One region of the Streptomyces mayteni genome, then DNA from elsewhere that is predicted to be linked to it. Evidence: riboswitches for the same ligand, from Rfam matches in the RefSeq annotation. Region 1 holds a riboswitch; the other holds the start of a gene.
What was found. Region 1 has a riboswitch for cyclic di-AMP ahead of ACYVPE_RS19410 (M23 family metallopeptidase). Riboswitches for the same ligand answer to the same signal wherever they lie in the genome.

Region 1 (14,907 bases):
GACGCGCTGCTGGTCGTCTCGGAACTGGTCACCAACGCCTGCCTGCACGCCGGCGGCCCCGAGGAACTGCGCCTCGGCCACGGACCCAAGCTGCTCCGCGTCGAGGTGGTCGACCGCGGGCTCGGCACCCCGGCCCTGGCCACCACCCGCCGGGCGGGCCGGCCCGGCGGCCACGGCATGTTCATCGTCGAGCGGCTCTGCCTCGACTGGGGCGTGCTCCGGGAGCCGGCAGCGCCGGGCAAGACGGTCTGGGCCGAACTCGCCGCACCCCCCGCCTGCGGTGATGGCCGAGAGTAACGGGGCAGCTGTTCGGTTGTTCCCGTCCGGTCACCCTCGGGCGTCTACCATCACCACCATGACCCGAGTACTGCTCGCAGAGGACGACGCGTCCATCTCGGAACCACTGGCCAGAGCGCTGCGCCGCGAGGGATACGAGGTAGAGGTTCGGGAGGACGGCCCCGCCGCGCTGCGTGCCGGGCTCGGCGGGGACATCGACCTGGTGGTGCTCGACCTGGGGCTGCCCGGCATGGACGGGCTCGAGGTCTGCCGCCGGCTGCGCACCGAGGGGCTCACCCTGCCCGTGCTGGTGCTGACCGCCCGCGCCGACGAGGTGGACACCGTGGTCGGTCTCGACGCCGGCGCCGACGACTACGTCACCAAGCCGTTCCGGCTGGCCGAGCTGCTGGCCCGGGTCCGCGCCCTGCTGCGGCGCGGCACCGCGGAGGCCGCGCCGGCCCCCGCCGTGCACGGCATCCGGATCGACGTCGAGTCCCACCGCGCCTGGATGGGCGAGGAGGAACTACACCTCACCGCAAAGGAGTTCGACCTGCTGCGGGTGCTGGTGCGGGACGCGGGCCGGGTCGTCACCCGGGAGCAGCTGATGCGCGAGGTCTGGGACACCACCTGGTGGTCCTCCACCAAGACCCTGGACATGCACATCTCCTGGCTGCGCAAGAAGCTGGGCGACGACGCCGCCAACCCCCGTTACATCGCGACGGTCCGCGGCGTCGGTTTCCGTTTCGAGAAGAGCTGAGCCGGGGCCTGCTCCGTGCGCCGTCGACTGATCAACTCCACGCTCGCCGTGGTGCTCGTCGTCATCGCGGTCTTCGGCGTGTCCCTGTTCACCATCGAGGCCAGGTCGATCGAGTCGAGCGCCAGCGACCGGCTCGACTCCGAGACCGCCAGGCTGCTCGCCGACGTCGAGAGCCGCATCGCCAACGGCGACGAGATCACCGCCGAGGCGCTGCGGGCCTCGGTGCCCGCCGACCGCTTCGTGGTGATCCACCGGCCCGACACCGAACCGATCAGAATCGGCCAGCCCATCGACGGCGCCGTGATGCGCTCCCAGGAGGCCGGCGCCCACGGCGAGACCGTCGTCGTGGAGCAGCCGCGCTCCATCGTGACCGACGAGGTCAACCGGATGCTCACCCTCATCCTGGTGGTCTCGCTGTTGGCGGTCGCCGCCGCGCTGCTGCTCGCCGTCCGGCAGGCGCACCGTGTCGCGGCCCCGCTGCTCGACCTGGCCGAGACGGCCGAGCGGCTCGGCTCGGGCGACCCGCGCCCCCGGCACCGCCGCTACGGCGTCCCCGAGCTCGACCGGGTGGCCGACGTGCTCGACGCCAGCGCCGAGCGCATCGCCAGGATGCTCACCGCCGAGCGCCGGCTGGCCGCCGACGCCTCGCACCAGCTCCGCACCCCGCTGACCGCGCTCTCCATGCGGCTCGAGGAGATCATCGCCACCGAGGACCGGGACACCGTCCAGGAGGAGGCGTCCATCGCGCTCACCCAGGTGGAGCGGCTGACCGACGTCGTGCAGCGGCTGCTCACCAACTCCCGCGACCCGCGGCTCGGCTCGGCCGTCGGCTTCGACCTGGACGAGGTCGTGGCGCAGCAGATCGACGAGTGGCGCCCCGCCTACCGCAGCGCGGGCCGCGCCATCGTGCACTCGGGCAAGCCGGGGCTGCGGGCGGTCGGCACCCCGGGCGCGGTCTCCCAGGTGCTGGCCTGCCTGGTGGAGAACGCGCTGATGCACGGCACCGGCACGGTCGCGCTGCGCACCAGGACCGCGGGCAACCAGGTGGTCATCGAGGTCACCGACCAGGGCCCTGGGGTGCCGACCGAGCTGGGCGCCAGGGTCTTCGAGCGCACCGTCAGCGGGCGCAACTCGACGGGGCTCGGCCTGGCCGTCGCCCGTGACCTGGCGGAGGCGGACGGCGGCCGGCTCGAACTGTTGCAGGGGAGGCCGCCGGTGTTCGCGCTCTTCCTGAGCCGCGAAGCGGATCAGTCATACGGAGGGGCCTGAGCCGCGAAGCGGATCAGTCATAGGGAGGGGCCTGAGCCGCGAAGCGGAGTCGCGGGGCGCGGAGTCGCGGGGCGCGGAGGCCCGGGAGGCCGAGGGATAGCCCTCAGCGGGCCCGTAACGGCCGGTCCAGCGGGTCAGGCTTCGCCGCCGTCTCCTCCGCCGTCTCCTCCGCCACCCGGAACACCCAGGTGCGGTAGGACCAGAAGCGGAAGAGCGAGCCGAGGCCGAGCCCGATGACGTTCTTGGCCAGGTTGTCGGCCAGCCCCGAGGTGAAGCCGAAGCCGTAGTGCGAGAGCGCGAGCACCCCGTTCTCGATCACCATGCCCACCCCGCTGAACAGCAGGAAGAGGCTGGCCTCCCGGCTCCGCCCGCTCTTGTCCCGGTCCCGGTAGGTCCAGTGGCGGTTGCCCACGTAGTTGGTGAGGATCGCGGCCGAGGTGGCTATGACCCCGGAGCGCACCGGGGCCAGGCCCGCGCCCTGGGTACACAGGTTGAACACGATCACGTTCACGAGAACGCCGAGCGCACCCACGGTGCCGAACTTGACGACCTCGTGGGCGACGCCGCCCAGGCGGTCGCGGAGCGTGAGCCCGTCGCTCATGGTTGCATCGTAGCCAGCCGCTCCCTGGCTCTCTCGCCAGGGGGACGGCGGATACGCTGGGTGTGTGACTTTTCCCGTGGTCGGCATGGTCGGAGGCGGTCAGCTCGCCCGTATGACCCATGAGGCGGGCATCCCGCTCGGCATCAGATTCAAGCTGCTCAGTGACACTCCGCAGGACTCGGCCGCTCAGGTGGTCCAGGACGTCGTGGTGGGCGACTACCGCGACCTGGACACGCTCCGTGGTTTCGCTCGCGGTTGCGACGTGATCACGTTCGATCACGAACACGTGCCCACCGAACATCTCCGGGCGCTGGAGGCGGAGGGGATCGCGGTCAGGCCCGGCCCCGACGCGCTGGTGCACGCGCAGGACAAGGGCGTGATGCGGGCCCGGCTGACCGAGCTCGGCGTGCCCTGCCCGCGCCACCGGATCGTGGCCGACCCGGCCGACGTCGAGCGGTTCGCCGCCGAGGTCGGCGGCTTCCCCGTGGTGCTGAAGACGGTGCGCGGCGGCTACGACGGCAAGGGCGTCTGGGTGGTCGGCTCGGCCGCCGAGGCCGCGGCCACCACCGGTCCCTTCCGGGCCGGGGTGGCGGTGCTCGCCGAGGAGAAGGTCGCCTTCACCCGCGAGCTGGCCGCCAACGTGGTCCGCTCCCCGCACGGCCAGGCCGTCGCCTACCCGGTCGTCGAGTCCATCCAGGTGGACGGCGTCTGCGACACGGTGATCGCCCCCGCGCCCGGCCTCCCCGACGAGCTCGGCCTGGCCGCGCAGCAGCTGGCGCTGCGCGTGGCGAAGGAGCTGGGCGTCGTCGGCCACCTGGCGGTGGAGCTGTTCGAGACGGTGGACGGCCGGGTGCTGGTCAACGAGCTGGCGATGCGGCCGCACAACTCGGGCCACTGGACCCAGGACGGCGCGGTCACCTCCCAGTTCGCCAACCACGTCCGGGCCGTGCTCGACCTCCCGCTCGGCGACCCGAGGCCGCGCGCCCCCTGGACGGTGATGGCCAACGTGCTCGGCGGCGACTTCCCCGACATGTACCCGGCCTACCTGCACTGCATGGCCCGCGACCCGCGGCTGAAGATCCACATGTACGGCAAGGACGTCAAGCCGGGCCGCAAGGTCGGCCACGTCAACACCTACGGCGACGACCTGGCCGACGTGCGCGAGCGGGCCAGGCACGCCGCCGACTACCTGCGAGGAGTCATCACAGAATGAAGCAGCGCCGAATGAGCAGCGCCGAATGAGCGGCGCCCCCGTGGTCGGCATCGTGATGGGCTCCGACTCCGACTGGCCGGTGATGCGCGGCGCCGCCGAGGCCCTCGCCGAGTTCGACGTCCCGCACGAGGTCGACGTCGTCTCCGCGCACCGGATGCCGCACGAGATGGTGGCCTACGGCGAGGCCGCGGCCGGCCGCGGCCTGAAGGCGATCATCGCCGGCGCCGGCGGCGCGGCCCACCTGCCTGGCATGCTCGCCTCGCTGACCCCGCTCCCGGTGATCGGGGTGCCGGTGCCGCTGAAGCACCTGGACGGGATGGACTCGCTGCTGTCCATCGTGCAGATGCCGGCCGGCGTGCCGGTGGCCACCGTGTCGGTGGCGGGCGCCCGCAACGCCGGGCTGCTCGCGGTGCGCGTCCTCGCCGCCCACGAACCGGAACTGCTGGAGCGGATGCGGGAGTTCCAGCGCGGGCTGAACGAACAGGCCACCGCGAAGGGCCGCCGGCTGCGGGCCCTGGTCGCCGAGGGGGACGCGTGAGCGCGGAGCGGCTGGCCGAGGCGCGGGCGCTGCTCGCCGAGCACCCCGTCGTCGACGGCCACAACGACCTGCCGTGGGCGCTGCGCGAGCAGGTCCGCTACGACCTGGACCGGCGGGACATCGCCGGCGACCAGAGCGCCACCCTGCACACCGACCTGCCCCGGCTGCGCGCCGGCGGGGTCGGCGCCCAGTACTGGTCGGTCTATGTGCCGGGGCGGCTTGCCGGGGACCACGCGGTCAGCGCCTGCCTCGAACAGATCGACGCGGTACGGCTGTTGCTCGACCGCTACCCGGACCGGCTGCGGGCCGCGGCCACCGCGGACGAGATGGAGGCGGCCAGGCGGGACGGCGTGATCGCCTCGCTGATGGGCGCCGAGGGCGGCCACGCCATCGACAACTCGCTGGCCACGCTCCGTGCCTTCCACCGGCTCGGTGTCCGGTACATGACGCTCACCCACAACGAGAACAACGACTGGGCCGACTCGGCCACCGACACCCCGCGCCACGGCGGCCTCACCGCGTTCGGCGCGGAGGTGGTCAGGGAGATGAACCGGCTCGGCATGCTGGTCGACCTCTCGCACGTGGCCGCCAGCACCATGCGGGACGCGCTGCGGGTCACCGAGGCGCCGGTGATCTTCTCGCACTCCTCGGCGCGCGCCGTCTGCGACCACCCGCGGAACATCTCGGACGACGTGCTGGCCGCGCTGCCGGGCAACGGCGGGGTGGCGATGGTGACGTTCGTGCCGAAGTTCGTGCTCCCGGCAGCCGTGGAGTGGACCCGGCGGGCCGACGAGAACATGGTGGCCAACGGCCTCGACCCGCTGGACGGCACCGAGGCCGGGATGCGGGTGCAGCGCGCCTTCGAGGCGGCCAACCCACGGCCGGTCGCCACGGCCGGCACGGTGGCCGACCACCTGGACCACATGCGGGAGGTCGCCGGCGTCGACCACCTCGGCATCGGCGGCGACTTCGACGGCACGGCGTTCCTGCCGGACGGCCTCGACAGCGTCGCCGGCTACCCCAACCTGATCGCCGAACTGCTGGAGCGCCGCTGGTCGCCGGCCGACCTGGCCAAGCTGACCTGGCACAACGCGGTCCGCGTCCTGCGGGACGCGGAGGCGGTGGCGCGGGCCGTGGCCACCCGCCGCGGCCCGTCGATCGCCACGATCGACGGGTAACGCCCGACCGGCGGCGCCGCGCTGCCGGGCGGCCTGGCGGCCGCCGCGAAGGCGTCGGGCCCGGCCCGTGCGCTCGCGGCTCCGCCGCGCGAGGGCCCCGGCCGGCCAGGACCGGCGTGAGGCGCCGGGGGGCTGTCGACTGGCCCCGCTGTGGTCAGGCGCGTAGCCTCGCGGCTTCGCCGCGAAAGCCCGACGCGAGCGCGGGTGCGGCCGCGCCCATCCGGCCCCGCGCGCGGGCGGGAGGCGCCCCGCGCCGGCGGGCCGGTGGGCATGGCCCGCCAGGGCTAATCCGGCATTGGGGGCGATCTGGGTGATAGTGGCCCCTGAGGGGCGGGCCGTGACCGAGGTCACTCGGGGCGTCCGCGAGGGGCCGCTTCGCCGGTGGGGTGGGTGGGTGGGCTGCATCAAGCGGCCCGCGCCCCGCGGGGGTTGGGGCGGGGGCGCCGGCGGCCCCGTCGCGCTCCGTGACGTCGGGAAAGCGCAGCGCAGCGGCCCCGTATCGTCCGTCACATCCCACCCGCCCCACCTTTCTTGTCTTGTCCGATTTCCTCGGCTTACGGTGCTGCCCGCGCCGCGAATCCCGTGGCGAGCCGTCGTCGGAACGCCGAGTCCTGCCACCGGCGGCGGTCGAGCACCACTTCCGCATGGCAGGAGCGGGGGACCCACTTTCCGCCGTCGTGCGCCGCGCGCACGCCGGCTCGGGGTGAAGCCACCGTCGATCCACGTCGGTGGCCGGGCGACTCCGGCCCGAACCCGACAGCTCACCTCGTAGGCGGTGGAGGAGGAGCTCACCCATGTCCGCACGCGGACGTCACCGCCGCCAGCGCGCCCGCGCCCGGCACATATCCCGCATCACGCTGCTGCTGACCGTCGGCGGCGCCAGCATCGCCCTGCCGCTGCTCGGCGCCAGCGCCGCGCAGGCCGCCTCGGCCGAGACCTACGAGGTCAGGGCGGGCGACACCCTCGTCGCCATCGCCGCCGACCACGACGTCGACGGTGGCTGGCGCGCGCTCTACGCCGCCAACCAGGACGTCATCGGCGACAACCCCCGCCTGATCAAGCCCGGCCAGGAGCTCAGCCTGGACGTCGCCGGCGTCGCCACCCAGTCGGCCCCCGCCGACCAGACGGCCGCCGACTCCGCCGCGTCCGGCTTCACCGTGCCGACCACCGGCGGGATCGGCACCGCCTACGGCGTGGCCGGCTCCATGTGGTCCTCGGGCCACCACACCGGCGCCGACTTCCCGGTGGCCTCCGGCACCGAGGTCGTCGCCGTCACCTCGGGCCAGGTGGTCAGCGCCGGCACGGTCAACGCGTACGGCAACGAGGTCATCATCCGTCACGACGACGGCCGGTACAGCCAGTACGCCCACCTGTCCTCGATCTCGGTCGGCGTCGGGCAGAGCGTCTCGGCCGGCGACCCGATCGGTCTCTCCGGTTCCACCGGCAACTCCACGGGCCCGCACCTGCACTTCGAGGTGCGCACCAGCCCCGAGTACGGCTCGGACATCGACCCGATCGCCTATCTGCGGGAGAACGGCGTCACCATCTGACGCCCACCCCCGGAGGACATCCCCCGTACGACAGGGCCCCGTCGCGCTTCCCCCCCCTCGCCGACGGGGCCCTGTCTCCCCCCTCTCCCACCCCGGGTCAGTCGCCGAGCCGCTGGTAGGAGCGGATCGCCAGCGTGGCGAAGACCGCGGTCAGCAGCACCGGCCAGGCGATGGCCAGCGCCAGCGCGTGCTCGGTGGCCCAACCGCCCCCGCCGAGGCCCGGATTGCCGAACAGCTCGCGGATCGCGGTGACCGTCGCCGACAGCGGGTTCCACTCCGAGACGGTGCCGAGCCAGCCGGGCATCAGCTCCGGCGCCACGAAGACGTTGGAGAGCGCGGTCATCGGGAACGCCAGCGGGAACACGATCGCCCCCACCGTGTCGGGATTGCGCAGCGCCAGGCCCAGGTAGATCCCGATCCAGGTGATCGCGACCCGCAGCGCCAGCACCAGCGCGACGGCCAGCAGCGCCCGGCCGAGGCCGCGGTGCCACTCCCAGCCGACCAGCAGCCCGCAGACCACCAGCACCGTCATCTCCAGCATCGCCCGCAGCAGGTCGGCGATGCCCCGCCCGGTGAGCAGCGCGGTGCGCGCCACCGGCATCGAGCGGAACCGGTCCACCACCCCGCGCCCCGCGTCGACGGCCACCGACGCTCCGGTGGCGCCCATCCCGTAGAGCATCGTCATGGCGAAGACGCCGGGCAGCAGGAACTCCCGGTAGCCGCCGCCGTCCGGCACGGTCATGCCGCTGCCGAAGACGTAGCCGAAGACCAGCACGAACATGATCGGCAGCGCGAAGTAGAGGACCAGCTCCTCGGGGCTGCGCACCACGTGCGCCATGTTGCGGCGCGTCATGATCAGGCCGTCCGAGACGGCCGCCCTGGCCCTCATGCCACCACCTCGGCCCTGGGCGCCGCGCGCTCGCCGGTGAGGTGCAGGAACGCCTCGTCCAGGGTGGGACGCCGGGTGCCGATGTCCTCGACGCCGATCCCCGCGTCGTGCAGGGCCCGCACCACCTCGGTCAGCGCCGTCACCCGGTCGCGGACGGCGACGCTGACCCGCCGGGTGTCGGGGTCGGTCTCCGGCGGGTGTCCTTCGCCGACCCTGGCCACCAGCTCGGCGACCGCGGCGAGCTGCCCCCGGTGCCGGGCGACGACCTCCACCCGGTCGCCGCCGATCAGGCCCTTCAACGTGTCAGGGGTGCCCTCGGCGACCACCCGGCCGCCGTCGATCACCGCGATCCGCTCGGCCAACTGGTCGGCCTCCTCCAGGTACTGGGTGGTGAGCAGCACCGTGGTGCCGCCGGCGACCAGCGAACGGACCGCGTCCCAGACCTGGTTGCGGCTGCGCGGGTCGAGGCCGGTGGTCGGCTCGTCGAGGAACAGCACCTCGGGGGTGCGGATCAGGCTGGCCGCCAGGTCGAGGCGGCGGCGCATGCCGCCCGAGTACTGCCCGGCGCTGCGCCCGGCCGCCTCCGTCAGGCCGAACCGTTCGAGCAGCTCGTCGGCGCGGCGGCGGGCCGCCCGGGGGCCGAGCTTGAAGAGCCGGCCGAACATCACCAGGTTCTGCCGGCCGCTCAGCAGCTCGTCCACCGCCGCGTACTGGCCGGTCAGGCCGATCGCGGCGCGCACCGACTCCGGCTCGCGGGCGACGTCGTGGCCGCAGACCACGGCCCGGCCGGCGTCCAGGCGCAGCAGCGTGGCCAGTGCCCGCACCGTCGTCGTCTTGCCGGCGCCGTTCGGCCCGAGCAGTCCGTAGACCGTGCCGGTCGGCACGGTCAGGTCGAGCCCGTCGAGCGCCTGATGGCCCGAACTCCCCCCGTACCGCTTGCGCAGCCCCTCGGCCGCTATCGCGTGGTCGGGCATGTCGGCCCCCCTCTAACTATGTACACCGTACAGTTTGTATGTACACCGTACATGGTTCTAGGATCGTGTCAATCGACGACGAGAAGTAAGCGACGACGGGAAGTGGGATGGCTGGTGAGCGGGGGAGTGGGCGCGACCCGGCGTATCTGATCGATCTGCTGTGGCGCACCCGGCCGCCGGGCAGCCGGGGGCCGCGCGGCAGCCTGAGCCTGGACCGGGTGGTGGCGGCCGCGGTGGAGATCGCCGACGCCGAGGGGATCACCGGCGTCTCCATGCGCCGGGTCGCCGAGCGGCTCGGCGTCACCACGATGTCGCTCTACAACTACGTGCCGAGCAAGGACGATCTCCTCGACCTGATGTTCGACATGGCGGTGGGCGTGCCCGATCCGACCGACTGGCCGGCCGACTGGCGCGGCGGCCTCACCGCCTTCGCCAAGGCCCAGCGCGAGGTGCTGCTCGCCAGGACCTGGATGCTGGACGTGCCCATCAGCGCGCCGCCGATGGGCCCCAACAGCCTCGCCTGGATGGAGGCCGCGCTCTCCACCATGGCGGACACGTCGCTCACCGAGGGCGACATGATGGGCGTGCTGTCCATCCTCAGCGGCCATGTGCTCAACGAGGTCCGCCTCCAGATCACGATGGAGCGGGCCACCCCGCGCCTCGGCGTCGAGTACGCCGACTGGAACGTCCTCTACGGGCGGATGCTCACCAGGGCCGCCGCCTCCGGCCGCTACCCGACGGTGGCCAGGGTGGCGGCGCGGGCCTTCACGGAGGAGGCGAGTGACGGCCCGGACGCCGACTTCGCCTACGGCGTCGACTACGTGCTCGACGGCGCGGCGACCCTGATGCGCGTCCGCGAGTCCGCCTGACCGGTGCCCGCTGACCGGTGCCCGGGAGGGCGGTCGGCCAGGGGGGCGGTCAGGCCGCCGGGTTGGTGGCCAGCACGCAGGCGGCCGGCGGAGCCAGCGGCAGGGTCTCCAGGCGGGGGTCGACGAACCCGGCCCCGGTGAGCAGATCCTGGAGCTCCCGGCCGGCCAGCGCGGTGGTCTCGGCGGTGGCCCCCGCGCAACGCGGCTGGCTGGCCAGCGCGATGCGCCCGCCGGCGCGGAGCAGCCCGCGCAGCTCGCCGAGCCGCTCGGCCGGGTCCGGCCAGAACCCGAGCGAGTTCACGGCGAGGACGGCGTCCAACGGCCCGTCGAGGCGCGGCAGTCGGTCGACCGAGGCGTGCCGCAGCGTGACCCGCCCGGCCCGGATCGCGGCGGCGTTCCTTCTGGCGGCCTGGCGCACCATGGTGGCGGAGTGGTCGATGCCGTGGACATGTCCTCGGGTGGCGCGGCCGGCCAGCTCCGCGATGGCCACGCCAGGCCCGAAGCCGACCTCGAGCACCCGATCGGTGGGCTGGACGTCGAGCAGGGAGACCACCCACTCGCTCCGCCGCCGGTTGGAGGAGCGGTGGGCCATGACCCAGCCGACCAGTCGGCCGGCCGGGCCGCGCGGGTGGCCGAACTGGCGCACGAGGGAGGCGGCGAGGCGCCGCCTGGGAGACGTCGGTGTCGCTGTCATGGGCGCCAGTCAAGGGCTTCAAGTAGCCTTGAACGCAACATGGCTGATGAACATGCCCCGCCCGCCGCGGGGTTGACGATCGGCGAGCTGGCCAGGGCCACCGGGGTCGCCACCTCGGCGCTCCGCTACTGGGAGGAGCTCGGCGTCATGCCGGCCCCGGCCCGGATCGCCGGCCAACGCCGCTACCCGGCCTCGGCGGTGGCCGTGGTCGGCCTGATCCTGCTGCTCAGGGACGTCGGCTTCACGCTGCGCGAGGCCAGGGCGTTCGTCGCCGCCCGCGCCGAGGAACCGGACGCCCGGCGGGAGCTGCACCGGCGCAAGCTCACCGAACTCGACGAGCTCATCGCCCGCGCCCAGGCGGCCCGCACCGCCGTCGCCCACGGTCTCGCCTGCCCCCACGACCACATCGGCGGCTGCCCCACCTTCGCCGACGTGCTCGCCGCCCGCCTCGCCGGGGCGCCGCTCCACGAGGCCCACACCCACTGAGAGCCGGCGGCGCCCGGGCGGTTCCCGCCCGGGCCCGCACCTCCGGCGGCGCGGTTACGGCAGGTTGCGCGCCATGACGATCCGCTGGACCTGGTTCGTGCCCTCGTAGATCTGGGTGATCTTGGCGTCCCGCATCATCCGCTCCACCGGGTAGTCGCGGGTGTAGCCGTAGCCGCCGAGCAGTTGGACGGCGTCGGTGGTGATCTCCATCGCCGCGTCGGAGGCGTAGCACTTGGCCGCGGCGCCGAAGAACGTCAGGTCGGTGTCCTCGCGCTGCGACCTGGCGGCCGCCGCGTAGGTGAGCTGGCGGGCGGCCTCCAGCTTCATCGCCATGTCGGCCAGCATGAACTGCACGCCCTGGAAGTCGCCGACCGGCTTGCCGAACTGCTTACGCTCCCGCACATACCCCTTGGCGTAGTCGAGCGCGCCCTGCGCGATGCCGAGCGCCTGCGCGGCGATGGTGATCCGGGTGTGGTCGAGGGTGCGCATCGCCGTGGCGAAGCCGGTGCCCTCGGCGCCGATCATCCGGTCGGCCGGGATCCGCACGTTGTCGAGGTAGACCTCGCGGGTCGGCGAGCCCTTGATGCCCAGCTTCTTCTCCGGCGCGCCGAACGAGACGCCCGCGTCGGCCTTCTCCACCACGAAGGCCGAGATCCCGCCGCGGGTGCGCTTCTCCGGGTCGGTCACGGCCATCACCGTGTAGTAGTCGGAGACACCCGCGTTGGTGATCCACCGCTTGACGCCGTTCAGCACGTAGTGGTCGCCGTCCCGCACCGCCCGGGTCTTCATGCCGCCCGCGTCCGAGCCGGCGTCCGGCTCCGAGAGGCAGTACGAGAACATCGCGTCGCCCCTGGCCAGCGGCGTCAGGTAGTGGGCCTTCAGCTCCTTGGAGCCGGAGAGCATCACCGGCAGCGACCCCAGCTTGTTGACCGCCGGGATCAGCGAGGCCGAGGCGCACACCCGCGCCACCTCCTCGATCACGATCACCGTGGCCAGCGCGTCGGCACCCGCCCCGCCGAACTCCTCCGGCACGTGCACGGCGTGCAGGTCGTTGGCCACCAGCGCGTCCAGGGCCTCCTGGGGGAAGCGGGCCTGCTCGTCCACCTCGGCGGCGAACGGGGCGATCTTCGCCTCGGCCAGCGAGCGGACGGACTCCCGGAGCATGTCGTGCTCCTCAGCCGGACGGTACAGCTCGAAATCCGCGTCTCCTGCCACGTGCTCCCACTCCTCGTCGACTAGCCACGATGCTAATGACTGTTAAGTAACTTGTAGCCGTACCCGCATCGTAGGGCGGGGAGACCGCCGCCGACAGGTGAGCTTCCCGACAACCGGCCTTCACCCCCGAGGGCTATGCTCGTGGGCATGTCTCCGAAGATCACGGTCATCGGCCTCGGTTATCTCGGCGCCACCCATGCGGCGGCCATGGCCGAGCTCGGCTTCGAGGTGCTCGGGCTCGACGTGGTCCCGGAGAAGATCGCCAGGCTCGCCCGCGGCGAGGCCCCGATGTACGAGCCGGGGCTCGACGAGCTGCTGCGCAAGCACGTCGCCGGGCTGCCGGGATCCACCGGCCGGCTCTCGTTCACCGAGTCGCCCGCCGAGGTCGCCGCCTTCGGCGACGTCCACTTCGTCTGCGTCAACACCCCGCAGAAGCCGGGCGAGTACGCCTGCGACATGAGCTACGTCGACGCGGCCGTCGACGCCCTGGCCCCGCACCTCACCCGCCCCACCCTGGTGGTCGGCAAGTCCACCGTGCCGGTCGGCAGCGCGGCCCGGCTCGCCGGCCGGCTGGCCGAGCTGGCCCCGGCCGGCGCCGACGCCGAGCTGGCGTGGAACCCCGAGTTCCTGCGCGAGGGCTTCGCCGTCGAGGACACCCTGCGCCCCGACCGGATCGTGGTCGGCGTCACCGGCGAGCGCGCCGAGACGCTGCTCCGTGAGGTCTACGCGACCCCGCTGGCCGCCGGCACCCCCTTCATCTCCGCGGACCTGCCGACCGCCGAGCTCGTCAAGACGGCGGCCAACGCCTTCCTCTCCACCAAGATCTCCTTCATCAACGCGATGGCCGAGATCTGCGAGGCGGCCGACGGCGACGTGGTCACGCTGGCCGAGGCCCTCGGCCACGACGACCGCATCGGCCGCAAGTTCCTGCGCGCCGGCATCGGCTTCGGCGGCGGCTGCCTGCCCAAGGACATCCGCGCCTTCATGGCCCGCGCCGGCGAGTTGGGCGCCGCCGAGGCGCTGTCCTTCCTCCGCGAGATCGACTCCATCAACATGCGCCGCCGCGCCGCCATGGTCGAGCTGACCAGGGAGACGCTGGGCGGCTCGCTGCTCGGCAAGCGGGTCGCCGTGCTCGGCGCCGCCTTCAAGCCCGACTCGGACGACGTCCGCGACTCGCCGGCGCTCAACATCGCGGGACAGCTCCACCTCCAGGGCGCGGAGGTCACCGTCTACGACCCCAAGGCGATGGTCAACGCCCGCGGCGTCTTCCCCACCCTCCGCTACGCGGACACCGCCGCCGCGGCGATCCGCGGCGCCCACGCCGTGCTGCACCTCACCGAGTGGCGGGAGTTCCGCGAGCTCGACCCGGCGGCCCTCGGCGAGCTGGTCGCCGACCGCCAGGTGCTCGACGGCCGCAACGCGCTCGACCCCGCGCTGTGGCGCAAGGCCGGCTGGACGTACCGCGCGCTCGGCCGACCCACCGCCTGAATTTCTCAATTGTTCCTCAACTATTCCGCATTCGGCTCAATAGCCGTGCCGCGGGGCGCTATCGTCCCGCCATGTCTGAGATCACGGGGACCAGAACGGCCGACGCGCCACAGGCGGAAGGCGGCACCGAACTCAAGCGGGTAATGGGGCCGGGGTTACTCCTGCTCTTCATCGTGGGGGACATTCTCGGCACCGGCGTCTACGCGCTGACCGGCCGGGTCGCCGCCGAGGTCGGCGGGGCGGTGTGGCTGCCGTTTCTCTGCGCCTTCACGGTCGCGTTGCTGACCGCCACCAGTTATCTGGAACTCGTCACCAAATATCCACGGGCGGGCGGCGCCGCCGTCTACTCGCACCGGGCGTTCGGCATCCACTTCCTCACCTTCCTGGTGACCTTCGCCGTGATGTGCTCGGGCCTGACCTCGGCGTCCTCCGCCTCCAAGGCGTTCGCGGCCAACCTGCTGTCCGCGCTGGACGTGGACGGCGACACCGGCCGGATCGCGATGGTGGTCGCCCTTGGTTTCATGGCGGCGATCAGCCTGGTCAATCTGCGGGGCGTCGGCGAGAGCGTCAAGGCGAACGTGGTGCTCACCGCCGTGGAACTCTCCGGACTGCTGATCGTGATCGGTGTCGGGGTATGGGCGATGGTCGAGGGAAAGGCCGAGTTCTCCCGAATCACCGAGTTCAACACCTCGGGCGGTGAATCGGCCTTCGGCGCCGTGACCGCCGCGACCGCGCTCGCCTTTTTCGCTATGGTCGGATTTGAGGATTCGGTGAACATGGCGGAGGAGACGAAGGACCCGGTTCGTATCTTTCCCCGAATGATGTTGATCGGTCTCTGTATCACCGGTGTCATTTATGTGCTGGTCGCGATCGCGAGCGTCGCCCTGGTGGAGCCGTCGCTGCTCGGCGA
Region 2 (14,907 bases), on a different contig from region 1:
GCTCCAGATCGGAGCCGGCCGTGCCGTGCTCGCCGAAGAGCGCCGCGTACGCCTCGTTCACCAACTCCGTCGTCAACCGCTCCACCTCGGGCGGGTGCGCCATCCACACGGCGCGCCGCAGCCGGAGCGCGGCCCTGGTCAGCAACTCGCCGTCGCCCAGCGCCCGGGCGACGGCCGCCGCCTCCTGGAACGCGCGCAGCGCGGCGGCCTCGTCCCCGCCGTGGTGGAGCGCCGAGCCCAGGTCGAGCGCCACCGTCGCCCACCGGCGTCCTTCCGCCCGCGGGATCAGGGACAGCGCCCGGCCCAGGTGCACGCTCGCCTCCCCCGAGGCCATCCGGCCCCACGCCTCGGCCGCCGCCCCGCGCAGCGTGTCGACCACGGCAGCGGCGGTGAGCCGCGCCACCCCCCGGTAGGCGTGGTGCGCCGCCTCGCCTGGCGCGGCCCTGGCCGCGCACTCCGGCAGCGCCGCCAACGCCCCGGCCGCCGCGGCGTGCCAGCCGGCCGCCTCGTCCTCGGCCAGGCCCGCGTAGAGCGTCTCGCGCACCAGGTCGTGCACGAAGCCGAGCCGCTCGGGACCCCCGCGCGGCACCACCAGCCTGGCCGCCACCGCCTCCCCGAGCAGCGCCGCCACCGCACGCTCCGACCGGCCGGTCATCTCGGCCAGCACCTCGCGGTCGAACTCGGGCCCCAGCGCCGAGGCGGCGGCCAGCAGCCCCGACACCTCGGCCGGTAGCAGCCGCAGCCGCTGCCCGACCGCCTCCCGCACGCCGGGCGGGACCAGGTCGACGGTGCCGGTGCTCCGCCACAGCCTGGCGGTCTGCTCCACGAAGAACGGGTTCCCGCCGGTCCTCCTGTGCACCTCGGCCGCCGTCGCGGCGGACGGCTCCCGGCCGGCGGTGCGGGCCAGCAGGGCGCGCACCTCGTCGGGGCCGAGCGCGGTCAGCGTCACCGGCGTCGCCTTCGACAACAGCGGGGCGAGCAGCGGACCAAGCGGGTGCCAGGACGCCTCTACCTCCACGTCCCGGTAGACCCCGATCACCAGCAGCCGCTCGAACCAGGCGTGCCGGGTGACGAACTCCAGCAGCTCCACCGAGGCGGCGTCGGCCCATTGCAGGTCGTCGAGTACCACCACCACCGGATGCCGGCGGGCCGCCGTCACCAGCAGCGTGCTCAGCGCGTCCCGCAGCCCGAAGCCCTGCCCGTCCCGTGCCGCGGCCCCCGACTCGCCGAGCAGCGGCGCGAGTTCGGGTCCCGCCTCGCGCCGCGCCTCGGCCCACGCCTCCGCCGCCATGGTCCGGCGCAGCCCGCGCAGCACCTGGGTCCACGGCCAGTGGGCCGGCGCGTCGGCGCGGTCCCAACAGGTTCCGGTGGCCACCAGCGCCCCGCTCCGCTCGGCGCCCGCCGCGGCCTCCGCCACCAGCACCGTCTTGCCGATCCCGGCCTCCCCGGTCACCAGCACCAGACCGCCGTGGCTGCTCGCCGTGCGGGCCACCGCCGCGTCGAGCACCGCCGCTTGATGGGCACGGCCGACGAGCGCCGTCACACCGCCTCCCCCCTGGGACCTGGTGGCGCCGCCACGTCGGGAATGGCGGGTGCCACGGCCCTCGTGGCGCCGACAGATCGAAGGGCAAGGCTACCGACGGCACCAGGAGGAAGCGGAGTGACCGACCAGCGGACCACCTTCCAGGAGAAGGAGGCACGGGCGGCGGCGCCCGCACCGGCGATCGAGGCCAGGGGCCTGGTGAAGACCTTCGGCGAGACCCGCGCCCTCGACGGCCTCGACCTGGTCGTCCCGGCCGGCGGCGTCTACGGCGTCCTCGGCCCCAACGGCGCGGGCAAGACCACCGCGCTGCGCATCCTCTCCACCCTGATGCCGGCCGACGCCGGGCACGTCACCGTGCTGGGCCTCGACATCGCCACCCAGTCCGACCAGGTGCGCGGCCGGATCAGCCTCACCGGCCAGTTCGCCTCGGTGGACGAGGAGTTGACGGGCCGCGAGAACCTGGTCCTGCTCGGCAGGCTGCTCGGCCACCGGCACGCCGCGGCCACCGTCAGGGCCGGCCGGCTGCTGGGCGCCATGGGGCTCACGGACGCCGCCGACCGGCAGGCCAAGACCTACTCGGGCGGGATGCGGCGCCGCCTCGACATCGCCGCCGGGATCATCGTGCCGCCGGACATCATGTTCCTCGACGAGCCGACCACCGGCCTCGACCCGCGCAGCCGCAACCAGGTCTGGACGATCGTCCGTTCGCTGGTCGCCCGGGGCACCACGGTCGTCCTCACCACCCAGTACCTCGACGAGGCCGACCAGTTGGCCGACCGGATCGCGGTCATCGACCACGGCCGGGTGATCGCCGAGGGGACGCCGGGCGAGCTCAAGGCCTCGGTCGGCTCCGGCATCCTCCGGGTGCGGGTCGCCGACCCGGCCCAGCGCTTCGCGGCCGTGCGGGTGCTGACGAAGGCGCTCGACGTCGAGGTGCAGCTCGAGTCCGACCCTTCGGCGCTCACCGCCCGCGTGGACGACAGCGAGTCCAGCGTCCAGGCGCTGGCCGAGCTGACCCGCAACGGGGTGCCCACCACCGAGTTCGCGCTCGGACAGCCCACCCTCGACGAGGTCTTCCTGGCGCTCACCGGCCACCCGACCGCCACGGACAGCTCGGACAGCTCGGACACCACGGGCGCCACGAAGGAGAGGGCAGCGTGAGCACTGAAACCCCCACCGGGCCGGACGTCGCCGAGGCGGCGGCCGGCACCGAGACCCCGACCGGGCCGGACGTCGCCGAGGCGGCGTCCGCCCGCGGCGGCGAGCCGATCGACTACGAACTGCTCACCGTCCTCGGCGAGGGCGAACGGCCGCCGCCCGCCGGCCGGTTCTCCGCCTCGATGAGCCACCTCTACCGGGCGATGCTCCGGGTCAAGCACAGCCCCACCCAGGTCACCGACGTGACGCTGTTCCCGCTGGTGATGCTGCTGATGTTCACCTTCCTCTTCGGCGGCGCGCTCGCCGAGGGCGGCACCAGCGAGTACCTCCAGTACTTCCTGCCCGGCGTGCTGGTGAACACCGTGCTGATGATCACCATGTACGTCGGCATGGGCCTCAGCAGCGACGCCGAGAAGGGCGTCTTCGACCGGTTCCGCTCGCTGCCCATGTGGCGCCCCTCGGCCATCATCGGCCCGCTGCTCGCCGACGCCGCCCGCTATGTCATGGCCTCGATCATGATGCTGACCTTCGGCTTCGTCCTCGGCTACCGGACCCAGGGCGGCGGCCTGCTCGGCATCGTCGCCGCGGTGCTGCTCATCGTCGTCTCCGCCTTCTGCCTGTCCTGGCTGTGGACCCTGATCGGCCTGGTCACCAGGAACGAGCGGGCGGTGACCTCGATCAGCATGATGCTGCTGATGCCGCTCACCTTCGCCAGCAACGTTTACGTCTCGCCCGACACGATGCCCGGCTGGCTGCGGGCCTTCGTCGACGTCAACCCGGTCAGCCACCTGGCGACCGCGGTCCGCGGCCTGATGGGCGGCACCGCGAGCGCCGGCGACGTGCTGCTGGTGCTCGTCGAGGCGGCCGCCATGCTGGCCGTCTTCGCCCCCCTCACCATGCGGGTCTACCGCACGCGGAACTGACCAATCCGCGTTCCCCGCCCGCGCCGCGGTGGCGTCCTCCCCCTTCTGACGCCGCCCCGGCGCGGGCACACTGGTGCGCACGGCCGAGGGCCGGGGAAGGGGGCAGCGGATGCCGGAACAGTGGATGCCGACCGGCCAGGAGGGCGGTCGCAGGCCGCGGCCCGCGACCATCCACGAGGTGGCCAGGCTGGCGGGGGTCTCGCACCAGACGGTCTCCCGCTTCCTGCGGAACGACCCCAGCATGCGGCCCGAGACGACCCGCCGGGTCTCCCAGGCGGTGGCCACCCTCGACTACCGCCCCAACCAGGCCGCCAGGACCATGCGCACCCGCCGCTCCAACCGGATCGCGGTGATCCTGCCCGACTCCACCGGCTTCGCGCCGACCCGGATGCTGCGCGGCGCCGCGGCCGCCGCCCACGAGGCCGGCTACCTGCTCGACGTCGTCGGCCTGGAGGGCGACGCCGCGGCGCGGGCCGCCCGCGTCCAGGCGCTGCTCCAGCCGGAGAACGTCGACGCGATCCTCTCCCTCACCCCGCTCCCCGAGGGCACCTCGCCCGCCCTGCCCACCGTGGTCGACGGCGAGTACGACGACAACATGCGGGCCCGCGGCGCGCTGGCCGACGCCACCCCGGCGGCCGAGCTGATCCGGCATCTGGCGGGCCTCGGCCACCGGCGGTTCGCGCACGTGGCCGGCCCGGCGACCTGGGCCTCGGCGCGCAACCGGCGGGCGGTGTACGAGGCGACGGTCGCCGAACTCGGGCTCGAGTCGCGCGCGGTGGTCGACGGCGACTGGAGCGTGCGCTCCGGCTGGGACGCGGCCCGCGAGGTGATCGCCGGCTCCGGCGCCACGGCCGTGTTCGCGGCCAACGACCGGGTGGCGTTCGGCGTCGTCCGCGGACTGCAGAGCCTGGGCGTCGACGTGCCGGGCGAGGTCAGCGTGTTCGGCTGGGACGACGACGAGATGGGCCGCTTCCTCGACCCGCCGCTGACCACCGTGCGGGTCGACCGGGAGCGGCAGGGCCGCGAGGCGGTGGGCCGGCTGCTGGCCCTGCTGCGCGGCGAGTCGCAGGCCGAACCGCCGTCCGCGACCGCGCTCAACGAGGTGCTGCTGCGCGGCTCGACCGGCCCCGCGCCGGGCCGGCGGCACGGTGTTCCCACCCCAGACAAGTAGGCGCAAAGGTCTTGTGTGATCGATCACACGGGCCCTAGAGTCCGGTGCGGTGCAAGCGCTTACCAACGCCGAGTTCACGCAGCAGGAGCCTCGCATGCCCTCTCCGTCCGCCGCCGTTCCCGCCGCCGTTCCCGCCTCTCCGCACGCTCGTCTCCGCGCCGCCGTCGTCGGCACCGGCGGCATCGTCACCGGCAGCCACCTGGCGGCCCTGACCGCCCACGCCGACCGCGTCGAGCTCGTCGCCGCCGTGGACATCGACCCCGGCCGGCTCGACGCGTTCCGTGCGGCGGCCGCCGAGGCGGGCGCGACCGTCACCGGCTACCGGGACCTCGCCGAGATGCTCGCCGCCGAGCGCCCCGAGCTGGTGCTGATCGGCACCCCGCCCGCGCTGCACCGCGAGCAGACGGTGGCCGCGCTCCAGGCGGGCGCCTGGGTGCTGTGCGAGAAGCCGCTGACCCTCTCGCTCGCCGAGTACGACGAGATCGCCGCCGCCGAGGAGGCCAGCGGCGCGTACGCCTCCGTCGTCTTCCAACACCGCTACGGCTCGGGCGCCGTCCACGCCCGGGAGCTGATATCCGGCGGCGAGCTCGGCCGCCCGCTGGTCGCGCACTGCCAGACCACCTGGCACCGCGACACCGCCTACTACTCCGTGCCCTGGCGCGGCCGCTGGGCCACCGAGGGCGGCGGCCCCACCATGGGCCACGGCATCCACCAGTACGACCTGCTGCTCCACCTGCTCGGCGAGTGGACCGAGATCCGCGCCATGGCCGGCCGGCTGGTGCACGACGTGGAGAGCGAGGACGTCTCCACCGCCCTGGTCCGCTTCGCGGACGGCGCGCTGGCCACCGTCGTCAACAGCGTGCTCTCGCCCGACGAGGTCAGCCGGATCAGGATCGACTGCACCGAGGCCACCGTCGAGGTCACCCACCTCTACGGCCACCGCAACAGCGACTGGGTGTACACCCCGCGCCGCGGGCTCGACGACGAGGCGCGGATCAAGCACTGGCGTACCCCGGCCGCCGACGTGCCCAGCGGCCACGGCGCCCAGCTCGGCGTGCTGCTGGACGCCCACGCGCGCGGCGAGCGGCCGCCGGGCAGCGGCCCCTCGGCCCGCGCCACCGTCGAGTTCGCCGCCGCCCTCTACAAGTCGGCCTTCACCGGGCAGCCCGTGCTGGCCGGCGAGATCACCCCCGACGACCCCTACTACTCGGCCATGCACGGCGACCACCCGGACTGGAGCCCCACGCGATGACGATCCAGGTCACCCACACCCTCGGCGACCGCATCACCGTCGGCCACGGCGGCGTCGAGCTGCTCTCCTACGTCTACCGCCCGGACGCGGACCCCTTCGAGTCCCGCAAGCCGTACATCCACCCGCTCCGCACCCTGGCCGGCAACCTGGCCTCCGGCTACCGGCCCAACGACCACCGCTGGCACAAGGGCCTCCAGATGACGGCCAGCCACCTGTCGGAGCAGAACTTCTGGGGCGGCAACAGCTACCTCGGCCCCGAGACCGGCTACCAGCGCGTCGAGGAGCGGGTCGGCTCGATGCGGCACGACGGCTTCGGCTCGCTGCACGCCGAGGACGACCGGTTCACGCTCGCCGAGAACCTCACCTGGGTCGCCAACAACGGCGACGAGTGGGCCGTCGAGCAGCGCGGCGTCACCGTGTATGCGATCGACCCCACGGCCGGCGCCTACGCCGTCGACTGGTCGATCCGGCTGACCAACGTCCGCGAGGAGCCGCTGCGCTTCGGCTCGCCCACCACCGCGGGCCGGGAGATGGCCGGCTACACAGGGCTCCAGTGGCGCGGCCCGCGCGACTTCACCGGCGGCCGGGTGATCACCCCCAAGGGCCAGGCCACCGACCAGGAGACGATGGGCACCCCGGCCGCCGACGCGCCCTGGCTGGCCTTCACCGCCACCCACGACGACGTCGACGCCGACACCACCCTGGTCTTCGCGCACGCCCCCGAGAACCTGGGCGAGGGCGCGGTCCACGCCTCGCACTGGTTCGTGCGCTCCCAGCCGATCCCGACGGTCGCCTTCTCCTGGGCGTTCTTCGAGGAGTTCGAGCTGGCGCCGGGCGCCTCGTTCGACTACCGCTACCGCGTCGTGGTCGCCGACGGCGCCTGGGACGTCGAGCGGATCGACGCCCACCTGGCGGGCCTGCCGTGGTGAGCCTGCCGCATCCGCTGCCCGGCGCGGTGGGGCTCTCGCACCTCACCGCCTACGAGTGGGAGGCCGCCGACGGCGTCTGCGGCGGCAGCCCGCACCTGCACCTGGTGTGCACGGAGGCGTACGTCGTCACCGGCGGCGCGGGCGCGGTGCAGACGCTCAGCCCGGACGGCTACCGCGACCTCCCGCTCGGCCCCGGCTCGGTCGCCTGGTTCACGCCTGGCACCGTGCACCGGATGGTGCAGGGCGGCGGGCTGCGGATCACCGTGCTGATGCAGAACAGCGGCCTGCCGGAGGCCGGCGACGCGGTGTTCACCTTCCCGACCGAGGTGCTCGCCGACCCCGAGCGGTACGCGGCCGCCGCCGCGCTGCCGACCGGCGCCACCGACGCCGAGGTCGCCGAAGCCGCCCACCGGCGCCGCGACCTCGCCGTCCAGGGCTACCTGCCGCTGCGCGCCGCGCTCCAGGCCGGCGACAACGGTCCCTACCTGGAGTTCCAGCGGACCGCCGCCCGGCTGGTCGCCGACCGGGTGCCGACCTGGCGCGCGCTGTGGCGGGCCGGCGCGCTGGCCGCCGCCGAGCGCACCGGCGAGCAGCTCGCGGCGCTGGAGGCCGGCGACCCCGGCTACCTCGCCGACGCCACCGCCCACGACGCCGAGCCGAGCCGCGAGGGCGGCTACGGCATGTGCGGGCGCCGCGACGAGTACGCGCTGCCCGGCACCACCCTGCACACCACGGAGACGTGACGACCGCGGTCCAGGGGCCGGTTCGGGACTGAACTGAAGGGACAGGGGTGAGTGGGATGAGCGCGAGCGACCGCCGCGAGCCTGGCGAGGTCTTCGGGCCGCGGATGACCCTGTTCGCCGACATGCTGGCCGTGGGCCTGGTGACCACGCTGGCCAGCCTGCCGCTGGTCACCGCGCCGGCCGCGTTCTCCACCGCCAGCGCGGTGCTGCGCGGCGCGGGCGAGGACCGGCCGGCGACGGCCGGCCGCTACCTGCGGCTGCTGCGGCGCCGGCGGCGCCTCGGCGACCTCGCCGCCGGCGCCGTGGCGCTCGCGGGCGCGCTGCTGATCGTGGCCGACCTGGCGCTGGTGCGGGCCGGGTTGCCAGGCGGCCCGGCCGTGGGGCTCGCGGTGGCGGCCGTCGCGGCCGGCGCCGTGGTCGTCGGGCTGCGGTCGTGCGGCCGTCCCGAGTCGGTCACCGACTGGCGGGCGGCGGTGCGCGGCGCCGCCGGCGACACCGTCAGGGACGTGGGCGGCAGCGCCCTGGTGCTGCTCGCCCTGGCGACGGCGGTGCTGTGCGGCTGGATGATGCTGCCGCTCGCGCTGCTCGTGCCGGGACCGCTGGCGCTCGCGCTGGCCGCCGTCGACGTGCGGGCCCGGCGCTATGCTGCTCTCCCGGCGGGCCGTTAGCTCAATTGGCAGAGCCGCGGACTTTTAATCCGTTGGTTGTGGGTTCGAGTCCCACACGGCCTACGAGCGGCCCACGAGCGGCCCAGGAGCGGAGCGCGGGCCGGGGAGGCGGGCGACCGGCGGCGAGATCGACTCGCCGGCCGCACCCGGCCCGGGCAGATTGGACGCGTGCAGACGCGGACGCCCTGGTGGGCCGGGGGCAGGCACTGGTACGCCTGGCTGCCCCTCCTCCTGCTACTCCTCGGCAACGTGGCCGACTACCTGACCCCGCCGCATCTGACCCTCACCCCCCTCTATGTGGCGGCCCCGATGCTGGCCGCCCCCGTGCTGTCGCTCCAGCTCACCGCGATCTACGGGGTGCTTGCCACCGGCTCCGTCGGCCTCCAGATGCTGCTGCGCGAGCCCAGCGTCAGCGAGGCCGTCGTCAAGGTGGCCACGGTCGCCGTGATCTCCCTGATCGCGGTGGCCGTCAACCGCATCGTCGCCCGCCGGGACCGCCGGCTGGCCTCGGCCAGGGAGGTCGCCGAGGCCGTGCAGCGCGCCGTGGTGCCCGAGCCGCCGGCCAGGGCGGGCACGCTGCGGGTCGCCACCCGCTACCAGGCCGCGCAGCGGGACACCCTGATCGGCGGCGACCTCTACGCGGTCCGCGAGACCCGGTTCGGGGTGCGGCTGCTGGTGGGCGACGTGCGCGGCAAGGGCCTCGCGGCCACCGAGGCGGTCGCCGTCATCCTCGGCGCCTTCCGGGAGGTGGCGGACCGGGAGCCCGACCTGGTGGCGGTCGCCGGCTACCTGGAGGCCGCCCTGGTGCGGGAGCGCGCCCAACGGGCGACGCTCGACCCCGAGGAGGGCTTCACCACCGCCGTGCTCGTCGAGGTGGGCAGGGAGGCTCCCATCCGCGTCCGGGTACTCAACCGGGGCCATCCCCAGCCGGTGATCCTGGAACGGGGCGGCGAGGCGAGCTACCTGGAGGCCGAGCCCGCGCTGCCGCTCGGCCTCGGCGACCTGCTGCCAGGGCCGACCGGCGAGATCAGCGTCACGCCCTTCCCGCCCGGCACCCATCTGCTGCTCTACACGGACGGCGTGAGCGAGGCCAGGGACGAGCGGGGGGTCTTCTTCGATCCCGCCGAGCACCTGCGGGGCCGCTCGTTCCCTGGCCCCGCGGCGCTGCTCGACGAGGTGGTCACGGACGTCGTCGCGCACAGCGTCCGCCTCAACGACGACATGGCGCTGCTCGCCCTGCATCATCCCGTGCCCAGGGAGGCTCACGGTGCGTGAGTGAAGGACACCGCTCCGCATAACAATTGACGAACCGTCAGGATGCGATATGGAGCACAGCGGCATGAAATTTTGCCCGGTTTGCGGAACTTGGTTCGCTAAGGTCCGCGCGGCCGCCCGCTTTTATTCCTGGGAACTCTTGGAAATCCGGCCTCGGGTCTATTAACGTTCGATAACGCAGCGCGGTCGTCACCGCCGTCGCAAGAGACGGCACCGTGCTCTGTCGCCGAATCCGGCACGTGCACAACAACTGCACCAAGGAACCGGGGAACCACTACTTGGGGTGAATCGGACAGCCGACAGGACAGCCCAGACCAGTCGGCCGCCCGTAGGAGACCTTCCTGCTCCGAACCCGTCAGCTAACCCGGTAGGCGAAGGAAGGAAAGGAGAGCGCCAGCTGTGGCGTCGAATCGCTATGCCTCCGTTGCCTCCGCGACCTCCCTCGCGGACCGGCGCCCGGACGAATCCGGGGAGCCGTACGGCACCTACGGCACCGGCTCCCACGACCTGATCGGCGCGCACGACACGGGCGAGCTCCCGCTCTCCTACCACCAGGATTCCCAGTACCACCAGGACTCCCAGGCCGCCTACGGCGGTTACGGCACGTACGGCGGTTACGGCTCCTACGACCCGAGCCACGCCTACGACCCGTCCGCCACCGCCGAGTTCGCCGGCGTCCCGGGCGACGGCCACGACACCGGCTGGTTCGGCACCACGTCGGACGCGCCGACCCAGGCCGCCACCGGCCAGGACGACTCCACGTTCGTCGACCGCGCCTTCGACGCGCCCACCCCGGTCGAGGCCGTCACCCCGGTGACCCCGGTCACCGCCGAGGGCACCGACGGCGTCGGGCCCGCCTACTACGGCCCCGCCTCCGAGGGCGACGAGCCGTGGAACCCCGGCGAGGACACGCTGGCCCCCAACCGCGGCCGGCACCGGGTCTCCCGCCAGCGCGGCGGCACCATGGCCCGCAGCCGCGCCGTGCTCGGCGTCGGCGTGATCGCCGCCGTCGGCGCGGGCGGCATGGCCACCGCCAACGAGGGCGGAGCCGGCTCGGTGCCCGGGATGGGCGCCGCCTCCGACACCATGAGCAACATCCCCGTCGTCGGCAGCCTGCTCGCCGGCGACACCGAAGAGGCCGCCACCGTCAGCCCGTTCACCGCCGCCGGAATGTCCGACGAGCAGTTGGAGGCCGGCGAGACCGACGCCGGCGAGGCGCTCCGCGCCCGTATCCTCCAGCAGGCCGACTTCCAGGAGGCCGGCGCCGCCGCCCAGACCAGGAGCGCCGCGCTCCAGGCCGCCGAGGTCCAGGCCGCCGAGGGCGCGGCCGAGTTGGCCGAGGAGCAGCGCCTGGCCGAGGAGGAGCGGCAGCGCGAGATCGAGGAGGAGCGGCAGCGCCAGGAGGAGGAGCGCCGGCTCGCCGAGCTGCGCGCCAGCTACACCCTGCCGCTCAACAGCTACCGCCTCACCTCCACCTACGGCCAGAGCGGCTCGCTGTGGAGCTCCGGTTCGCACACCGGCCTGGACTTCGCCGCCCCGACCGGCACCCCGATCAGCAACATCCACACCGGTACCGTGCTCGAGGCCGCCTGGGCCGGCTCCTACGGCTACCGCGTCATCGTCGAGCAGGAGGACGGCACCGAGGTCTGGTACAACCACCTCTCCTCGATGAGTGTCTCCGCCGGCCAGCAGGTCGACACCGGCGACCAGATCGGCCTGGTCGGCGCCACCGGCAACGTCACCGGCGCCCATCTGCACCTGGAGGTGCGGCCCGGCGGCGGTGCCACGATCGACCCGCTCTCCTGGCTGCGCGGCAAGGGCCAGTCCATCTAGGCTCGTACGTCGCGGATCACCCGCTGACTGTGCCGAATGGTGTGACGTTAGGCCCGTTTTCCGGGCCGTCTCGCGGGCCCAACGTCACACCAGATGCCCGAACCCGGCCGCGAGCCAGCCGGGTGGGGGTGTGCCCGGCCGGTCTTTCCGGGCCCGCGGTCTACGCTGGCCGGCATGACCACCACCAAGCCCAGGGTCGGCGACCTCCACGTCTTCCCGCTCTGCCTCGGCGGCAACGTCTTCGGCTGGACCGCGGACGAGGCCGAGTCGTTCGCCGTGCTCGACGCCTACGCCGCGGCCGGCGGCGACTTCCTCGACACCGCCGACTCCTACACCGCCTGGGTGGAGGGCAACAGCGGCGGCGAGTCGGAGACCGTCATCGGCCGCTGGATGGCCAGCCGCGGCAACCGCGACTCGATCGTCCTCGCCACCAAGGTGGGCGCCCACCCCGACTTCAAGGGCCTCGCCGCGGCCACCATCAGGCGCGCCGCCGAGGCGTCGCTGCGCCGCCTCGGCACCGACCGCATCGACCTCTACTACACGCACTTCGACGACGAGTCGGTCGAGGTGTCCGAGATCGTCAGCGCCCTCGACGACCTCGTCAGGGAGGGCAAGGTCCGCGAGATCGGCGCCTCCAACATCTCGGCGGCCCGCCTCGAAGCCTCCCTCGACTTCGCCACCCGCGAGAACAAGGCCCGCTACGTGGCCCTGCAACCCCACTACAACCTGGTCTCGCGCGACACCTACGAGGGCGAACTCGCCGCCGTCGCGGCCCGCCACGGCCTCGCCGCCGTCCCCTACTTCGGGCTCGCCGCCGGCTTCCTCACCGGCAAGTACCGTCCGGGCACCGACGTGACCTCCGCCCGCGCCGGCCGCGCGGCCGAACTCCTGGCCACCGAGCGCGGCCAGCGCGTCCTCGCCGCCCTCGACGAGGTGGCCGCCGCGCACTCGGCCGAGGTCGCCACCGTCGCCCTGGCCTGGCTCGCGGCCCAGCCCACCGTCGTCGCCCCCATCGCCAGTGCCCGCACCACCGCCCAACTCCCCGCCCTGCTCGCGGTGGCCGACCTCACCCTCACCGACGCCGAACTGGCCAGCCTCACCGAGGCATCCGAGGAATGAACCACCTGAAGGTGTCGATCGTGGCCGCCGACCACCGGGTCGAGACCCGCCCCCTGGTCGACGGCACCGACCTGCTCGCCACCGCCTTCCCCGACGAACCCGGCATGGACCCCCGCCACCTCGCGGTGCTCCGCGCCCTCCCCGACCCCCATGAGGTCCGCCTCGCCGAAGCCGAATGCTCGGAGGCCTGCTGCGGCGCCCTCTACCTCACCGTCACCCGCACGGCGGACGAGGTCCGCTGGCACGGTTGGCGCAACCCGGCGGAACCCGCCCTCACCCTCCCCGACCTCCGCTTCCCCGCCGCCGACTACGACGCCGAACTGGCCCGCGTCACCGGGGACTTCTCCTGGGAATGGCCGGCCCGCACCATAGCCCGCCACCTCGAACCGGCCCTCGCCGCGTCGCCCTGGCTGGCCGGCTGGCACTGCTCCGACCCGACCCTCGCCACCACCCCGGCCGACCCGACCCAGCTCCACCTCCTCTTCTTCTTCCGCCCACCCGGCCACGACGACACCCCCTGGCTCCAGTTCCGCCGCCCCCTCCCCCTCCACGACGCCGCCACCCTCCTCGCCGACCTCACCCCCACCGACCCCCGCACCGACGCCGAAGTCGTCGGCGGCACCGCGGAGTTCGCCAAGCGGCTCGGCTACCGCTGGCTGTGGTGACGGGCACCCGCCCGGGAACCGGTGCGTCTCGTCTCGACACGTAGGAAAGGCTTTCGGATCATGCGGCGGTACGTTCTCACCGGGGCGCCAGGCGCGGGCAAGACATCGATACTGCGGCGCCTGGCCGACGACGGCTACCAGGTTGTCGAGGAGGCGGCGTCCGCGGTCATCGCGCGATCGCAGGGGCAGGGCGAGGACGAGCCATGGGCGCGGGCATCCTTCATCGACGAGATCGTCGCTCTGCAGCGACAGCGCCAGCTGGCGGCCAACGCCCCCGGCGCTGTCCAGGTGTTCGACCGGTCGCCGGTCTGCACCCACGCACTCGCCACCTACCTGGGGTGGCCGGTGTCCCCGGTGCTGGCCGCGGAGCTTGAACGGATCACCTCGCTGGGGATCTACGAGCGGCAGGTGTTCTTCGTGCGCAATCTGGGCTTCTGCGAGCCCACGGCGGCCCGGAGGATCAGTTTCGAGGAGTCGCTGGCCTTCGAGAAGATCCACGAACAGAGTTACCGCGAGCTCGGCTACGAGCTCGTCGACATCCCTGCCGAGGACCTGTCCCACCGGGTCGCCCTGGTCGACTCCGTGATCTCCCGGGCCGCCTCGTGAACGGAGACGTGCACGCCGCACGCGGCGACCGCCCGCGGGGCGGGTGTCAGCGCCGCGTCGGGTAGGTGGCCGTCACCTCCACCTCGACGAGCCAGCCGGCGACGGCCAGCGAGGCGACCTCCATGGTGGCGCGGGCCGGGCGGGCGTCGTTGGGGACGAGGGGCGGCTCGGGGGCCGAGGTGCCCATCGGGACGGGGACGACCTCCTCGGTGGCCAGGTCGACGTTGGCGAAGTACTGGCGGTAGGCGCGGTTCCAGCCCGCGTAGTCGGCGGTGTCGGCGCCGGGCGGTGCCATCAGGTAGCACTTCATCGTGACGACGTCCTCGGGGCGCAGGCCGGCCGCCGCCAGGTTGTCCACGATGTTGCGCAGGACGACCAGGGCCTGTGCCTCGGTGATGGTGACGCCCCGCGCCCCCTCGGTGAGGGACGGGTCGGTGTAGCGCTCGGGCGAGCCGGCCGGCGCCGACGGGTTGAGCGCGGTGGGGCCGAGGCCGCTGGAGGCGTAGGTCGCGACCTGGCCGCCCAGGGCGACGCCGTTGGATATGGCCGGGTTGGTGTTGCCCTCGGGCAGCATCACCCGGACCTCGGTGGGGCGGGGCCGCCACCAGTCGTTCGCCTCGGCGAGGGTGGCGCCGCCGACCAGGAGGAGGCCGGCGGTGGCGAGCGCGGTCAACGACCTGGTGCGCGTGGTGGTCATGCGGACAGCACCCTCTCGTGGATCTCGGTGACGACCTTGCGGGCCGAGGTGAACGCGCCGTGCTGCCAGGCGATGGCGTGGCTGAGCCAGTCGCCGGCGAAGTAGACGTGCCCGGCCGGCTGGTTGAGCAGCCGGTACTCGGGTCCCGTCTGGGAGGGCCAGCCGACCCAGCCGGCCTCGACGAACGGCGTGCGGTGCCAGGCCACGCTGAACGAACGGGCCAGTTCCGAGCGGTACTTCTCGCCGTGTATCCGGACGCCTCGGTCGAGGGCCCGCGCCAGCCGCGCCTCGTGGTCGAGGCGGCTGTAGGCGAGGGCGTTGTCGC

Region 2: linked by a shared signal. The riboswitch ahead of ACYVPE_RS18075 (M23 family metallopeptidase) and the one ahead of ACYVPE_RS19410 (M23 family metallopeptidase) in region 1 are both predicted to bind cyclic di-AMP.

The regions. Positions count from the first base shown of each region.
Region 1 is NZ_BAAGPR010000041.1:42,663-57,569, forward strand. Features, by position in the region: gene ACYVPE_RS19375 (ATP-binding protein) at 1-297, shown strand, start outside; gene ACYVPE_RS19380 (response regulator transcription factor) at 356-1,033, shown strand; gene ACYVPE_RS19385 (ATP-binding protein) at 1,049-2,302, shown strand; gene ACYVPE_RS19390 (GtrA family protein) at 2,406-2,903, opposite strand; gene ACYVPE_RS19395 (5-(carboxyamino)imidazole ribonucleotide synthase) at 2,968-4,116, shown strand; gene purE (5-(carboxyamino)imidazole ribonucleotide mutase) at 4,142-4,654, shown strand; gene ACYVPE_RS19405 (dipeptidase) at 4,651-5,832, shown strand; cyclic di-AMP (ydaO/yuaA leader) riboswitch at 6,455-6,621, shown strand; gene ACYVPE_RS19410 (M23 family metallopeptidase) at 6,627-7,382, shown strand; gene ACYVPE_RS19415 (ABC transporter permease) at 7,480-8,271, opposite strand; gene ACYVPE_RS19420 (ATP-binding cassette domain-containing protein) at 8,268-9,245, opposite strand; gene ACYVPE_RS19425 (TetR/AcrR family transcriptional regulator) at 9,353-10,114, shown strand; gene ACYVPE_RS19430 (class I SAM-dependent methyltransferase) at 10,164-10,808, opposite strand; gene ACYVPE_RS19435 (MerR family transcriptional regulator) at 10,848-11,294, shown strand; gene ACYVPE_RS19440 (acyl-CoA dehydrogenase family protein) at 11,349-12,509, opposite strand; gene ACYVPE_RS19445 (UDP-glucose dehydrogenase family protein) at 12,657-13,997, shown strand; gene ACYVPE_RS19450 (APC family permease) at 14,069-14,907, shown strand, end outside.
Region 2 is NZ_BAAGPR010000037.1:14,724-29,630, reverse strand. Features, by position in the region: gene ACYVPE_RS18125 (ATP-binding protein) at 1-1,543, opposite strand, end outside; gene ACYVPE_RS18120 (ATP-binding cassette domain-containing protein) at 1,661-2,704, shown strand; gene ACYVPE_RS18115 (ABC transporter permease) at 2,701-3,624, shown strand; gene ACYVPE_RS18110 (LacI family DNA-binding transcriptional regulator) at 3,734-4,795, shown strand; gene ACYVPE_RS18105 (Gfo/Idh/MocA family protein) at 4,890-6,047, shown strand; gene ACYVPE_RS18100 (DUF6807 domain-containing protein) at 6,044-6,976, shown strand; gene ACYVPE_RS18095 (cupin domain-containing protein) at 6,970-7,719, shown strand; gene ACYVPE_RS18090 (hypothetical protein) at 7,776-8,387, shown strand; tRNA gene ACYVPE_RS18085 (tRNA-Lys) at 8,378-8,450, shown strand; gene ACYVPE_RS18080 (PP2C family protein-serine/threonine phosphatase) at 8,556-9,662, shown strand; cyclic di-AMP (ydaO/yuaA leader) riboswitch at 9,877-10,051, shown strand; gene ACYVPE_RS18075 (M23 family metallopeptidase) at 10,476-11,495, shown strand; gene ACYVPE_RS18070 (aldo/keto reductase) at 11,670-12,614, shown strand; gene ACYVPE_RS18065 (hypothetical protein) at 12,611-13,279, shown strand; gene ACYVPE_RS18060 (AAA family ATPase) at 13,340-13,885, shown strand; gene ACYVPE_RS18055 (Rid family hydrolase) at 13,932-14,582, opposite strand; gene ACYVPE_RS18050 (flavin monoamine oxidase family protein) at 14,579-14,907, opposite strand, start outside.